DNA from 4 places in the Bradyrhizobium sp. SEMIA genome. Region 2 is predicted to be linked to each of the others. Evidence: predicted binding sites of a transcription regulator. Region 2 holds the regulator's gene; each other region holds the start of a gene.
The links. Region 2 encodes LexA, which represses DNA repair genes until DNA is damaged. Its sites were predicted from a motif close to TGTTCNNNNTGTGTTCNG; they were not measured.
Positions count from the first base shown of each region.

Region 1: the regulator LexA is predicted to act here: its motif matches at 1,575-1,592, upstream of recA (recombinase RecA).
Region 3: the regulator LexA is predicted to act here: its motif matches at 1,555-1,572, upstream of FOM02_RS14240 (ribonuclease T2 family protein).
Region 4: the regulator LexA is predicted to act here: its motif matches at 1,861-1,878, upstream of FOM02_RS11595 (single-stranded DNA-binding protein).

Region 1 is NZ_CP046601.1:1,757,101-1,760,693, forward strand. Features, by position in the region: gene FOM02_RS08415 (hypothetical protein) at 319-471, shown strand; gene FOM02_RS08420 (hypothetical protein) at 584-775, opposite strand; gene recA (recombinase RecA) at 1,684-2,772, shown strand; gene gcvP (aminomethyl-transferring glycine dehydrogenase) at 3,178-3,593, opposite strand, start outside.
Region 2 is NZ_CP046601.1:2,273,234-2,276,826, forward strand. Features, by position in the region: gene FOM02_RS10985 (hypothetical protein) at 18-452, opposite strand; gene FOM02_RS10990 (hypothetical protein) at 659-883, opposite strand; gene lexA (transcriptional repressor LexA) at 1,083-1,784, opposite strand; gene glp (gephyrin-like molybdotransferase Glp) at 1,961-3,172, opposite strand; gene FOM02_RS11005 (hypothetical protein) at 3,405-3,593, opposite strand, start outside.
Region 3 is NZ_CP046601.1:2,909,945-2,913,537, reverse strand. Features, by position in the region: gene FOM02_RS14245 (23S rRNA (adenine(2030)-N(6))-methyltransferase RlmJ) at 1-657, opposite strand, end outside; gene FOM02_RS14240 (ribonuclease T2 family protein) at 817-1,509, opposite strand; gene FOM02_RS14235 (hypothetical protein) at 1,628-2,089, opposite strand; gene FOM02_RS14230 (hypothetical protein) at 2,272-2,565, shown strand; gene FOM02_RS14225 (DUF3617 domain-containing protein) at 2,611-3,141, shown strand; gene FOM02_RS14220 (ATP-binding protein) at 3,232-3,593, opposite strand, start outside.
Region 4 is NZ_CP046601.1:2,398,476-2,402,068, forward strand. Features, by position in the region: gene FOM02_RS11585 (outer membrane protein) at 1-602, opposite strand, end outside; gene FOM02_RS11590 (outer membrane protein) at 838-1,599, opposite strand; gene FOM02_RS11595 (single-stranded DNA-binding protein) at 2,022-2,519, shown strand; gene FOM02_RS11600 (DUF2306 domain-containing protein) at 2,718-3,116, shown strand; partial or broken gene gyrA (DNA gyrase subunit A) at 3,285-3,593, shown strand, end outside.

The sequences.
Region 1 (3,593 bases), 520 kb from region 2:
CGGCCCCGTCCCGACAAAGCCGGTAACCGCGCAAAGGTTCGGTGCCGCAGGATTGCGGATTTATGACGGCGGCCGGCGGCTGCGTCTTTGCTGCGCATCAGCTTCAATGGAAGAGGGGGCACGGCAAGATTGAATCTTCCGTCAGGCCCAAAGAAGGGTTGCGAGCCGGGCTAACCTCGCGATGAGATCCGCTCGAATGCCCTAAAGCGCGATGAGATCAGGATGAGTCATCATCGCGCTTTGGCTTGTTGTTTGCGCATGATCTTTTCGGAAATCCGCTACGCACTTTTCCGGATCATGCTTTAGCGAGAGGCGCACATGAGCGAGAAGGATGTCGAGCACAACTGCCCCGAATGCGACGGGACGGGCCGGGAAAGCGGCATGAAGCCGATGCACCTTGGTGAGAAGGTCGAGTTTCGTCCCTGCACCAGATGCGGCGGACCGGGAAAAATCAAAGAGGCCGCCGGCTGAGGCGGCCTCTCGCCGTCCTTGAGCCGGAAAACCGCTTCGCACTTTTCCGGAAAGATCACGCGTGAACAACAACCTGAAGCGCGATGACGATTCATCCAAATCTCATCGCGCTTTAGTGGCAGGGCTTGCCCAGCATCTGCGCGTAGCGGCTGTGGCAACCGTCGTGCAGCTGCCACCGCTTCGTGATTTTCATGCCGACCTTCGGAGCGCCCGACGACATCGGACCGCACGATGCGTGGGCGTAAGCCGTCGCCGAGCCGGCGAACACGGCCAGCGCGAGCGCGATCTTGATCATCGACTTCATGTCTCCTCCTGAGATTATCTACGTCTCGTAGCGCTACACATGTAAGCGTTACCATTTGTAGCATTTAAATACAAGCTCCCACCGCTTGATGGCCGGCGCTTTAGCCAGAGGAGCAGGGCACCTCAAAATTCAACTTCAGGAGGCTCGAAAGGCCGCGATCTGCGGTGCGCTCCTATCAGGACACCCGGCAAATCGAATTAGGACAGTGGAAGTTTTCACGGGCGAAGCAAAAACGCCGCCCGCTTAAATCGAGCGCGGGCGGCGGCTTTCCAGCCCCGGGTGGGAATGAGCAATTCCCCGGTGACGGTTAGTCTGCACAACCTATGCCAAGGTTTTGTGTCATCTAACGGGACACCCGCGCCAAGCCGACAAGGCTACCGCTGAACGTTCCCGTCGCAATTTGGATGAGGACTGAAAGAGGTCTCCAACTCAGGCGGTCTTACTCCTCATTCTCTTCTTCTGGCGGCGGATTGAGTCTGTTTCCAAGGAATGTGCTCGGAAGCGGAAGCCGGAGCAGTTCCATCGAGCGTCTGCAAATCTGCTGGGTTCGCTCGATTTCTGCGGCGATTAGAGCGGTCTGAACGGCGATTCGGTGGGAATAGTCCGGCATAGCGGCGCTCCCTGGTAGCAGGCGGGAGCGCTCTCGGTCTCTCAGCCACCGACGCCTACGGGCAGAGCCGAAGCCGGTGATGCGGCCTCAACGACCACCGGCCGCATTGGTTCAAAATTGAACTTAGGACACTCGCTAGAACAAACTGGGACACCGGGGGTCAAATACGGACAGCACCCGAATTCGCAAAAGAACATATTGCGAACATAGAACAGATAGGGTACATTACTTTTATCGACGACCCGCCGCCCAATCGTTTGTCCCACACGCGAATCCTCGCCATAAGGAGCACGACCCAATGTCCGCCACTGCCCTGCGTATCGTCGAAGGATCTTCCATGGACAAGAGTAAAGCCCTGGCTGCCGCGCTCTCCCAGATCGAGCGCCAGTTCGGCAAGGGATCGGTGATGAAGCTCGGCAAGAGCGACCGCTCCATGGACATCGAGGCGGTGTCTTCCGGCTCGCTCGGGCTCGATATCGCGCTCGGCATCGGCGGTCTGCCGAAGGGGCGCATCGTCGAGATCTACGGGCCGGAATCCTCGGGCAAGACCACGCTGGCGCTGCACACGGTGGCGGAAGCACAGAAGAAGGGCGGCATCTGCGCCTTCATCGACGCCGAGCACGCGCTCGACCCGGTCTATGCCCGCAAGCTGGGCGTCAACATCGACGAGCTCCTGATCTCGCAGCCCGACACCGGCGAGCAGGCGCTGGAAATTTGCGACACGCTGGTGCGTTCGGGCGCGGTGGACGTGCTGGTGGTCGATTCGGTTGCGGCGCTGGTGCCGAAGGCCGAGCTCGAAGGCGAGATGGGCGATGCGCTGCCGGGCCTGCAGGCACGTCTGATGAGCCAGGCGCTGCGCAAGCTGACGGCCTCCATCAACAAGTCCAACACCATGGTGATCTTCATCAACCAGATCCGCATGAAGATCGGTGTGATGTACGGCTCGCCGGAAACCACGACCGGCGGTAACGCGCTGAAGTTCTATGCCTCCGTCCGTCTCGACATCCGTCGCATCGGCGCGATCAAGGAGCGCGACGAAGTGGTCGGCAACACCACGCGCGTGAAGGTGGTGAAGAACAAGCTGGCGCCGCCCTTCAAGCAGGTCGAGTTCGACATCATGTACGGCGAGGGCGTCTCCAAGATGGGCGAGATCCTCGACCTCGGCGTCAAGGCCGGCATCGTCGAGAAGTCGGGCGCCTGGTTCTCCTATGACAGCCAGCGTCTCGGCCAGGGCCGCGAGAACGCCAAGGCGTTTTTGAAGGGCAACCCCGACATCACCGCCAAGATCGAGACCTCGATCCGCCAGAACTCCGGCCTGATCTCCGAGCAGATTTTGGCCGGCACGCCCGAGAGCGACGCCGACGGCGAGGAGCCGGCGGAGGAGTAAGCCTTAACGCGAAGAGTTTTCGCGAGGAGCGGGCGCTGAGGACGTTGAGTTGCCGACGTCTTCAGTGCCCGTTTCGTTTTGGGCGTGACAGTGGGGTGGCACGCACCTCACCAACGAACGGCTCTGCGATGGGATCGCGAAAGCCGGTCGCTGGTTGTGCCCTCGAGGTGCTTTCGCAGCCGTAGGGTGGGCAAAGGCACGTAAGCGCCGTTGCCCACCATCTTTCACCGCATGCAAAGGTGGTGGGCACGCTCCGCTTTGCCCACCCTACGAAACTGGTTGTCCCCTAAATCGGACCCGTAGGGTGGGCAAAGGCGCGTAGCGCCGTGCCCACCATATTCCAACGTGCCGAAAGGTGGTGGGCACGCTTGCGCTTTGCCCACCCTACGAAACCTCCGTTGCATCTTACTCCGCGGCTTCCGCGTAATCGCTCACCGGCGGGCACGAGCACACCAGGTTGCGATCGCCATAGACGTTGTCGACGCGACCGACCGGGCACCAGTATTTGTCAGTACGCGAGACGCCGTCGGGGAAGCAGCCCTCAGCGCGGGTGTAGGCGCGCTTCCAGTCGTCGTCCGCGATGTTGTGCACGGTGTGCGGGGCGTGGCGCAGCGGCGATGCTTCGATCTTGAAGCGGCCGGCCTCGACCTCGGCGATTTCTTTCCGGATCGCGATCATGGCGTCGCAGAAGCGATCGAGCTCCGCCTTCGATTCCGATTCGGTCGGCTCGATCATCAGCGTGCCCGGCACCGGGAAGCTCATGGTCGGGGCGTGGAAGCCGTAGTCGATCAGGCGTTTTGCGATGTCGTCGACGGTGACGC
Region 2 (3,593 bases):
GGCCGGGGATATCTGCTTCAACCGATCGGCAGACGCGGCGTCGTCGGGCGGTTCTCGGCACTGACCTGCGGCTTGTGCTCGCGCTCGCCGAGCGGCTGGGTCACGGGCAGTTGCAGCACGGTTGCCTGCTGGCCTTCGACGAGCTGAGTCACCAGCACGTATTTGCCGTCGGGGAATTCGATCGCGTCATGATGGCGATCGGGAATGTGCGGATCAATCTTGCCGAACTTGCCGACACGCGAGTTGACGGTGCGCGTCCAGATCCAGCGATTGTCGTAGCGGACGTTGTCGGCGAAGGCGAGCTCCGTTCCCGGCAGCAGGCAGACCGCGACGGTCGGATCGGCCGCGGAGGCAAAGCCGCGCGTCGAGGTGCCGCGGAACGTTGTCGTCACGATCGTCTCGCCGACCTCGGCAGGGCGCGATGCGACGGCATGCAGGCTGTAGTCACACATCGTGGGTGCTCCTCATGCGGAGATAGCAACCCGCGCCTCTGTCTTACGAGGCGCAGGCCTCTATCAGAGTGGAAGCATCATAGCGTCTGCCCGGTTATAGGCAAATCTGCGGCTCGCTGCCGCAGCGTGCGATCACATTATCTTTCCCGAATCCCCCGGGAACAAAGCCTGCTTTCGTGCATTCGGTGGGCGTATCAGTGGCCAGCTCAGCGGCCAGCCGGCGCCGACCAACCGGAGTATGGCCAGACCGGTTGCGATGGTTGCGTGAGCGCATTGCGCGCGTTGCGGACTTGCTCGCTCATTGCCGTTTCCTTGGCCGTCTCCTTGGCCACGTTCTTACGGGCATGGCGGTGCGATGGTGCGGCAACGGCTTGCGATGCTGATGCTGCGATCAGCGCCGCTGCTACTGTGCTCAGGATGATCTTGCGCATGGCATCTCCTCGAACCGAAAGCCTTTCCGAAGCGGTGCTGCTTCGTGCGGCGTGGCGAGGATGTAGCGCCGGAGGAGGGGCCGGATAATCTGCGCGAAACCAGAAAGACTATCCAGCGCGAGCGGACAATCATCCGCTCCGATCTCTAGTCGGCGATGCCGATCGAAGCGCGCGGACAGCGCGCCTAGTACTTGCGGTATCAGTACTTCCGATAAAGCCCGATCAGCTTGCCCTGAATCTTGACCCGGTTCGGCGGAAGGATGCGCACCTCATAGGCCGCATTGGCGGGCTCGAGCGCGATCGAGGCGCCGCGGCGGCGGAAGCGCTTCAAGGTCGCTTCCTCGTCGTCGATCAGCGCCACCACGATGTCGCCGGTGTCGGCGCTCTCGTTGCGCTGGATCAGCGCCATGTCGCCGTCGAGGATGCCGGCTTCCACCATGGAATCGCCGCGCACTTCGAGCGCGTAGTGCTCGCCCGAGCCGAGCATATCGGGCGGGACGCTGATGGTGTGGCTGCGGGTCTGCAACGCCTCGATCGGCGTGCCGGCCGCGATCCGGCCCATCACCGGCACCGCGACGGGACGCTCGCCCTCGTCCGCAGGCGGGCTGGAGGTCGTGCGGACCTTGCCGAGATTGCCCTCGATGACGCTCGGCGTGAAGCCGCGGCGATTGCCGGCGGCCGCCTGCAGCTCGGGCAGCTTGATCACCTCGATGGCGCGGGCGCGGTTGGGCAGGCGGCGGATGAAGCCGCGCTCCTCGAGCGCGGTGATCAGGCGATGGATGCCTGATTTCGAGCGCAGATCGAGCGCGTCCTTCATCTCGTCGAAGGAGGGCGGTACGCCGCTTTCCTTCAGTCGCTCGCTGATGAACCGCAGGAGCTCGTACTGTTTGCGCGTTAACATCTCGACCAAAATCCCCCGGTTGATGTCGTTCGATTCCGAGACGCTGAATTCAGCGATAAGCCGCTGCATGCTCGAAACAAATCATGAACGGACACTATATGTTCGATACATGTTCCGCAACTGCTTAATTTACCGTGAACGCGACAAAGTTCGCGTCACGCGTGTGGCCAGCGCGTTCAGACCGGCAGGCGCAGCACCTCGCAAGGTGTGCCGGCTTCGGCCTTCGGCGCGAACGGCGCGCGCACGAGAAGTGCCTGTGCCGCAGCGAGATTCGCAAGCAGCGAGGAATCCTGGTGATTGACGGGAAGGGCGATCAGCGTGCCGTCGTCGCGCGTCTCCAGGCGTGCGCGCAGATAATCTTCGCGCTGGTCGTTGGCGCCGACGTCGCGGCCCAGCACCGCGCGCTCGCGGCGATGGTGAATCACGGAGCGGCCCGACAGCGCCCGAATCAGCGGCACCATGAACAGGAAGGCGCACACATAGGATGACACGGGATTGCCGGGCAGGCCGATCACGCGCATCGCCGCCAACCTTCCATGCATCATCGGCTTGCCGGGCCGCATCGCGATCTTCCAGAACGTCATCGCGGTGCCCTCGGCCTTCAGCGCCTGCTGGACCAGATCGTGGTCGCCGACCGAGGCGCCGCCGGTGGTGATCAGGATGTCGGCGCCGCTCGCGCGGGCGCGGCGTATGCCCGCGGTGGTGGCGTCCAGGGTATCGGCGGCAACACCGAGATCGACGGTATCGGCGCCCTCGCTGCGGGCGAGCGCGTGCAGGGCATAGCCGTTGGAATAGACGATCTGGCCGGGGCCAGGCGTGGTGCCCGGCATCACCAGCTCGTCGCCGGTGGCGAGAATCGCGACCTTCGGGCGGCGGTGGACGGGTAGAAACGGGTGATTCATGCCGGCGGCGAGCGCGAGGTCGCGCTCCGTCAGCCGGATGCCCTTGCGCAGCAGCACGTCGCCCTCGCTGAAATCGACACCGGCGGGGCGGATGTGTCGTCCCGTCACGGCCGCTTCCTTGATCGTGATGCGCCTGCCGTCCGCAACCGTGTCCTCCTGGATCACGACCGCGTCTGCGCCGTCGGGAACGACGCCGCCGGTGAAGATCCGCACGGCTTCGCCGGCGCCGACCGATCCTGCAAACGGCCGCCCCGCCGCGACCTCGCCGATCACGGTGAGCTGGGAATCGATCTTGGCGGCGTCGGCCGCACGCACCGCATAGCCATCCATCGCCGACATCGCCTGCGGCGGCTGGGTGCGCCGCGCCGCGACGTCGTGGGCAAGCACGCGCTGGAAGGCCTGGTCGAGGGCGAGCATTTCTTCAGGCAGCGGCTCTGCGCCGGCAAGCACCGCGGCAAGCGCGTCAGAAACCGGCATCAGGGCCACGGGTGAAAACTCCAGCTGCGCCCCGTTCGGGCAAATCGGCGGCGAGAGTTCTAGCCGAGTGCAGGCGCAGAGGCAAAAAGGCGATCACGCAGGATGATTCATCCTGCGTTGTCCGCTCTGCAGTGAGGGATAGACGTCAAGTCCGCCGCGGCATGATCCAGAAGGCGAGACAGACCGGGACGAGGATGGCCATGGCGAGGACGAGAAGGACGAGTGCCACGGCCAGCATCGGTCAACTCCCCGGCTGCTCGTCCGGACTGACGTCCGGCGCTTTGGGACTCTGATCCTTGTCGGGCAGCGGATCGGCCTGCGATTTCAGGTCGGCGGCCTTGCTGATCAGCTTGGCGGAGAGCTCAGAATCCGAGGTGGTTCTGGCGTATTTCATCAGCAGCGAGGCCTGCTTGGTGAGGTAGGTTTTGCC
Region 3 (3,593 bases), 640 kb from region 2:
TGCGGCTGCGAGCCGCGCCACCGATTGCGCCAGCGTGTCGGTGGCGCGCCGATTCTTGGCCGGATACCAGATTACATAGATACCGGTCGGCCATTTCGCGAAGGCGGCTGCGAAGGCTTCGCCGAGCTTTTCGAACTCATCTTTGGCCTCGAACGGCGGATCGATCAGCACGAGGCCGCGGCGCTCCTTCGGCGGCACGAAGGCCGGCAGCGCAACCCAGCCGTCGAGATCGACCACGCGCGCCTGTTCGTCGCGGCGCAGCACGTCGATCAGTGCCTTGCGCGCCTTCGGCTCGAGCTCGCAGGCAACGAGCCGGTCCTGCGGCCGCAGCAGGCCGCGCGCGATCAGCGGCGAGCCCGGATAAGCCTTGAGCTCGCCCTTCGGATTGAAGGCGCGGACGATGTCGAGATAGGGTTTCGTCAGCGCCGCGGTCTCGTTCGACAGACGCGCCTGCATCAGCCGCGCGATGCCGGTCAGCCACTCGCCGCTGCGCCGCGCCTCGTCGCTTTCGAGATCGTAGAGACCGGCGCCGGCATGGGTGTCGATGACGCGGAACGCCCCCGGCTTGTCCTGCAGGTAGGTGAGAATGCGCGCGAGCACGATGTGCTTGATGACATCGGCGAAGTTGCCGGCGTGGAAGGCGTGGCGGTAGTTCATGGCGCAGAGTTACGACATCGCGCGATGAAAGTAACTGCCGTCATTCCGGGGCGGTGCGCTAGCGCCGAACTATGGTGCGCAATTGCGCACCCGAGAATCTCGAGATTCCGGGTCTGGTGCTAACGCACCATCCCGGAATGACGACGAGAGCGTTGTGCCTCAACCGCCCCTGATCGGCGGCATCGTCACCTGGTCGCGGCGGCAGGCGCGGCGGTCGGTTTCCTCGCAGGCGCGGAATTGCAGATCCTTGCTGAGACAGATGCGCACTTCGGATAGCCGCGTCCGGTTGCAGGTGACCGAGACGGCGGCATTGCTCAGGCCTGGATTGGCCCTGATGAAGGCCTCCTCGACCTCCGCCGGCGCCACGGTCTTGGCCTGCGACAAGTCGAGATACTCGGCCGGAATCTTGATCGCGGCGCGCGCCTTGCGGATCGTCTCGAAATAGCTGCGGCCTTCGAGGCCCGAGCAGGTGCCGTGCTTGTCCCACTCGTTGAAGATCAGGCCCGGCGCCGGCATCAGATCGAGCATCGAGGAGACGATGTTGCGGTTCAGCCGCGGCGCCGGCCGCTGGCAATATTCGGGGAAACCGCTCTCATATTGCGGCCACAGGCCGTGCACCACGAAGGCGTAGGGTCGTCCGCTGCACTGGATCTGGGAGCGGCCGCCACGCTCCGCCGCCTCCTCGCAGAACGAGGGCGACCATGACAGCGATAGCACATAGAAATCGAATTCGCCGGGCGCGTTCTGCCGCTTGTCCTGGGCCTTGGCGCCGCCGGCCAGCATGACCAGCCCGGCAGCCAGGGTCAGCGAGATCATCAGGCGGGAGAACGAATGCAATCTGGAATGAAACATGGCGACGCCCCTCAACTAGACTGTGCAGTCAGCCTAGCAGGCGATAAGAACATTTCAAGAACAAAATTGATGCGAGCCACGTTCGGCCGCTTGATCGGGCCGAATCAGGCTTCTCGAATTACTGTCTGGCGGCGCGGCAGGCCGGATTGTAGGCCCAGTTGCGGTCGAGCCCGACCACGCACCATTCGACACCATTGCCGTAGCCGGCAAAGCCGCCGTCCTCGACGATCGAGAAATGCACCTTGCGCACCTTGCCGTCGTTGAGCATGGCATCGCCGGTGCAGTAGCGGCGCGGAATGTTGTCGGACTGCCAGGGCCGGAAGGCGACCTCGTGAACGGCGGCGAAGCCCGTGATCTTCAACGGAGAATTCCAGAACGAGCTTTCCTTCTCCCAGAACTGGCTGGCGATCGTCGGCAGCGCCCTGTCGCAATCGGCGACGGCGCCGTCATAGCGCGGCCCGCTCAGCCAGAAGTTCAGCTCGAGCGGATTGGCGGCCTTGGCCTCGCCGAGCGACAGCGCTCCGAACATGAGGCCGAACACGGCGGCGAAGCGGAGCGATTTCAGGGAGAGGGCGCGCATGGGCAATCCGGACAGCTGGTCTTGCGAAGGTGGGACGGTGCCGCGAAGGCCGGGCGGGGTCAAGTGCAGCGCGGCAACACTTGGCAAGGAGTTGACCGTAAGGGCGCGCCCGGCAGGGCTTGGGTTCTTTTCACTTCCATCCCGGCGCCGTAAACTGGCGCCAACCAATTGGAGTAACGGGAATGCGAATCATTGCGGCCGCGGGCCTTCTCGCCCTGGGTATTTTGGCGAGCCAGTCGGCGCGTGCTGACCTCCTTCCGGTCCCGCCGTTCAAGGGGAACGACACCGGCGGCATCATCGCTTATTCGATGGCGACGCAGGTCGATGCCCGTCAGGTCGCGGTCGATCACTGCGCGCGCTACGGCAAGGTCGTGAAATTCCTCGCGGTCCAGGCCTATGAGGGCGGCTACATCTCGTTCTCCTGCCGCTGGGTGCCCTATGGCGCCGCCGAACGGCCGATCCGCACGCTGTACTGAGGCGTCGGCCTAGCGCCGCCTCTCTCAAAGCCGGGAGCCTCCAACATGACGCGCAAACTCGCTTTGCTCGGCTCAAGCCTTTGCCTCGTCCTGTCGGCGGGCGCAGCCAGCGCCGACGACCTGCCGGTGCGCAAGGCCGGTCTCTGGGAAATGAAGATGGTCAGGAGCGGCTCGGCAATGCCTGAGATGACCATGCAGCACTGCACCGACGACACCGTCGACAAGGAGATGAGCAACAACGTCTCCCCGATGGCCAAGCAGATCTGTTCCAAGCAGGACATCAAGAAGACCGCGACCGGCTATGTCAGCGATTCCGAGTGCAACGTCGCCGGCATCAGCACGACCTCGCATGCCGAGATCACTGGCGATTTCAACTCGGCCTACACTGTGAAGACCTCCTCGCACGCGCAAGGCGGCGCTGCCGGTGCCGCGGGCCGCGATACCTCCATGACGTTAGAGGCGAAGTGGCTGGGCGCCTGCAAGCCGGACCAGAAGCCCGGCGACATCGTGATGCCCGGCGGCTTCAAGATGAACGTGCGCGACGTCGATAAGCTGAAGGCGCTGCTGCCGAAATAGGGCTGTCGTCCTTCCCCTCTCCCCTTGTGGGAGAGGGTGGCTCGCCGCGAAGCGGCGAGACGGGCGAGGGGTCTGTCTCCGCGGCGCCAGCTACACCGGGATCCTCACGCTCGCTCTCAATCCCCCCATCGGGCTGTCGCCGAGCGTGATGTCGCCGCCATGGGAGCGGGCGATGTCGCGGGCGATCGCCAACCCCAAGCCGGTACCGCCTTCGTCCTGGTTGCGGGCGTTGTCGAGCCGCAGGAACGGCTTGAACACTTCTTCGCGCAAGTGAACGGGAATGCCCGGGCCGTCGTCGTCGACGGTGACGGTGAGATAGCGGTGATCGCGCTGGCCGTTGATGGCGATCGCCTTGCCGTAACGCGCGGCGTTGGTGACGAGGTTGGCGAGGCAGCGCTTGAACGAGGCCGGCTTCACCGTCACCACGGGCAGGCCGTGGAACGCCACGGTCG
Region 4 (3,593 bases), 130 kb from region 2:
CCGGCGAAGTAGGTCTCGCCAGCGAGGCTGCGATACAGGTACTCGCCCTTGATCGACCACTGCGGCGCGATGAACGCTTCGACGCCCGCACCGACGGTCCAGCCGGAGTGCCACTTGCTGTCCGACGCGCTCACGCCGAGCGCGGAGAGGGTGATCTTGTTGTCGATCCAGGCGTAGCCGCCCGTACCGTAGAACAGGACGTTGTTGACGGCCCAGCCGATGCGGCCACGCACCGTGCCCATGGCGTCGGTCTTCGAGGTGGCGGTCGCGGTCACGACGCCGAAGCCCGGGACGACGGTCGCGCCGGTCGCCGTCGCGCTGACGTCAGCCCAAGCGCCGTCGGCCTCGATGCCGAACACGACATTGCCGGTCTGCCAGTTGTAGCCGGCGGTGCCGCCGACGAAGCCACCCTTCATCTTCGGGTCACCCGAAGCGTTTTCCCAGGCGCCGCCGCCGACGATACCGAGGTAGAAGCCGCTCCAGTTGTAGACCGAGGCCACAGCCACCGGAGCCTTCGTGTACGGGCGAGCCGCGAGATCAGCCGCCGACGCGGGGGCAGCCAGAGCGAACAAACAGGCCGAAGCCAACAAAACCTTCTTCATCTCAATCAAAATCCCAGTCCCAGTTTCTGTTGTTGCCTTCCGCGCGCAGAAGGGCATCGGACGCTGTGGTCCAACTGACGGCGTGCTTACACCACCAAAGCCGCAAGTTGTGTCTCTCAAAAGCCACGACAGCCGCAAAACGTCACAATTGCTGACACATTGTCGCGCCGCTCGCATCCAGCAAAAAGGCCGGCGCGAGGCCGGCCTTTGATCTCCAAATGATATCAGATGGATATCAGTATCTCGCGATGGCCGGGCCGCCCCAGCGATAGTTCACGCGAACGAGGCCCATATCGACGTCCTGGCCGATGCGTTCGGTCTGAACGAACGCGCCGCCGAAGGTGAAATCGACGTTACGATGGCCGAGGAAGATGTGATCATACTCGACGCCAACCGACCAGTTTGGGGCGAAGCCAAATTCGAGACCCGCGCCGACCGTTCCGCCCCAGCGGGTTTCCCGGGCCGAACCGAAGGTAGTGCCCGCACCCACGAAACCTGGCCCGACGATGAGGTCGTATTTGTCGCCCACGACCGCGCCACCGCCCTTTACGTAGAACAAAACATTATTCCAGGCATAGCCGACCTGGCCAGTAATCAGGCCGAAGGCATCGATCCGCGTACGGTCCTGCTGAGCCGGGGCGGTCGGGCTGACGTTGTTTCCGCTGAAGTCAGCCCAGTTGCCTTGGCCTTCCACGCCAAACACCCAGTTGGCGGACTGCCAACGATAGCCGATCTGACCACCGACCGTGCCGCCCGATGCGTCATGGCAACCGTCTGTGATCAGCGTGCCGACGACAGGCGTCACGAAGTCCCAGCAATTGCGGCTCGTACCCCAGCCACCGTTGATGCCGATGTAAAAGCCACTCCAGTCATAGATAGTGGCAACCATCGGCGGCGGCGCCTTGGTGTAGGGACGCGCCGCAAGATCCGCTGCACTCGCAGGTGCAGACAGACCCAACGCAACGATACCGATTGTGCCAAACAGAATTTTCTTCATTGCAGTCTCCCCAGTGTCGTCCGCTCCAGAGGTCCCCAAAGCGGTCAATCAGGCGCGACGCCCATATGAACAATTCCAACGTAACTTTAGCTCAACCGGCAGGCAGAATCCGTCGCTGGAATGCAACAGTCGCTGGGCAATTGTCTGCGAGTAACCTAATGAATGTTAAGCGTTTTTCCGTGCGGTCGGGTTCCAATTCATTGTGGCGTGCACAGTGGCGCTGGGTTCCGGTATGCACGCTTGGGTTGCATTCTCTTTCACAGGAACAAATCTGGAACAAATTTCGGGCCCATGCTATATGTGGGGATAACCGAGGGTGTGGCGGGCCGATCGGCGCTCGTAAGCGTATAGGTCGGCTCAACAAGGCGGCAGCGCGGGCGCGCCGTTCCGGAATTCAGTGGCATTTGGAGTGGAGAGCGGCGATGGCGGGAAGCGTCAACAAGGTCATTCTGGTTGGAAATCTCGGCAAGGATCCTGAAATCCGCCGCACCCAGGACGGGCGGCCGATCGCGAATTTGAGCATCGCCACCTCGGAGACCTGGCGCGACAAGAACAGCGGCGAGCGCAAGGAAAAGACCGAGTGGCACCGCGTCGTGATTTTCAACGAAGGTCTTTGCAAGGTCGCCGAGCAGTACCTGAAGAAGGGCGCCAAGGTTTACATCGAGGGCGCGCTCCAGACCCGCAAATGGACCGACCAGAGCGGCGCTGAGAAGTACTCCACCGAGGTCGTGCTGCAGGGCTTCAACTCGACCCTGACGATGCTCGACGGCCGCGGCGGCGGCGGAGGAGGCGGCAGCTTCGGCGACGAGCCGGGCGGCGATTTCGGCTCCTCGGGCCCCGTCAGCAGCGCGCCGCGCCGTCCCGTGGCCGCTGGCGGCGGTGGCCGCAACAGCGACATGGACGACGACATCCCGTTCTGAGGCTCGCGAGCGTCTCTCCACGAGCGGCGCCCGCTCGCGTAAAGCGACAGGATCCCTTACCAATTGGCGGGCAAGGCTCGGTTTTCCGGGCCTGCCTCAAGTGCTACTTCAAGCCTTTGACCGGCGATGATGTGAATGGTATTAACTTAATGTTAATCCTGTTTACATGGCTCTCCCGCCGATCGGAGGACGCGTCGCATGAACCTCGCGCCGCTGCTTGAGGCCGCCCCAGCGATCCCGCTGCATGCCTTTGCCGCAATGGCCGCCTTCGTGCTCGGCCTCGTCCAGTTCGCCGCGCCCAAGGGCACGCTGCCGCACCGGACCATCGGCTGGATCTGGGTCCTCCTGATGGTCGCGGTGGCCGCCTCGTCGTTCTGGATCCACCAGATCCGTCTGGTCGGGCCGTTCAGCCCGATCCATCTGTTGTCGATCTTCACGCTCGTCGTGCTGCCGCTCGCGGTGTGGCGGGCGCACACCCATCGCGTCGCCGATCACCGGCGGATGATGATCTTCATTTTCGCCGGTGCGCTGGTGGTGGCGGGGCTGTTCACGCTGGTGCCCGGGCGGATCATGCACCGGGTGATTTTCGGGGCTTAAGGCGCGGTTTGCGCCGGCCGATTTCGAGCCTTGTTCCAGCACCGGCGCGGAGTGCGTAAGTCTCTGGAAAAACAGTCGGAAAAAGCGCTTCCCTTGGCCCTGCAAGGGTGGTTATCGGGGGGGCGATGCGCTATATGATTCCCAGATAAAACCTCACCGGATTTCCCCTTGGCTGACGACGACAACAAGCCCGGCGACCAGCCGGCGCAACCCTCGGACATTCGCCCCGTCTCGATCTACGAGGAGATGAAGAAGTCCTACCTCGATTACGCCATGAGCGTGATCGTGTCGCGTGCGCTGCCCGATGCGCGCGACGGGTTGAAGCCGGTGCATCGCCGCATCCTCTACGCGATGAACAATCGCGGCGACACCCCGGACAAGAAACACAAGAAGTCCGCCGGTGCCGTCGGTGAGGTCATGGGTAAGTACCACCCCCATGGCGACCAGGCGATCTACGACGCGTTGGTGCGCATGGCG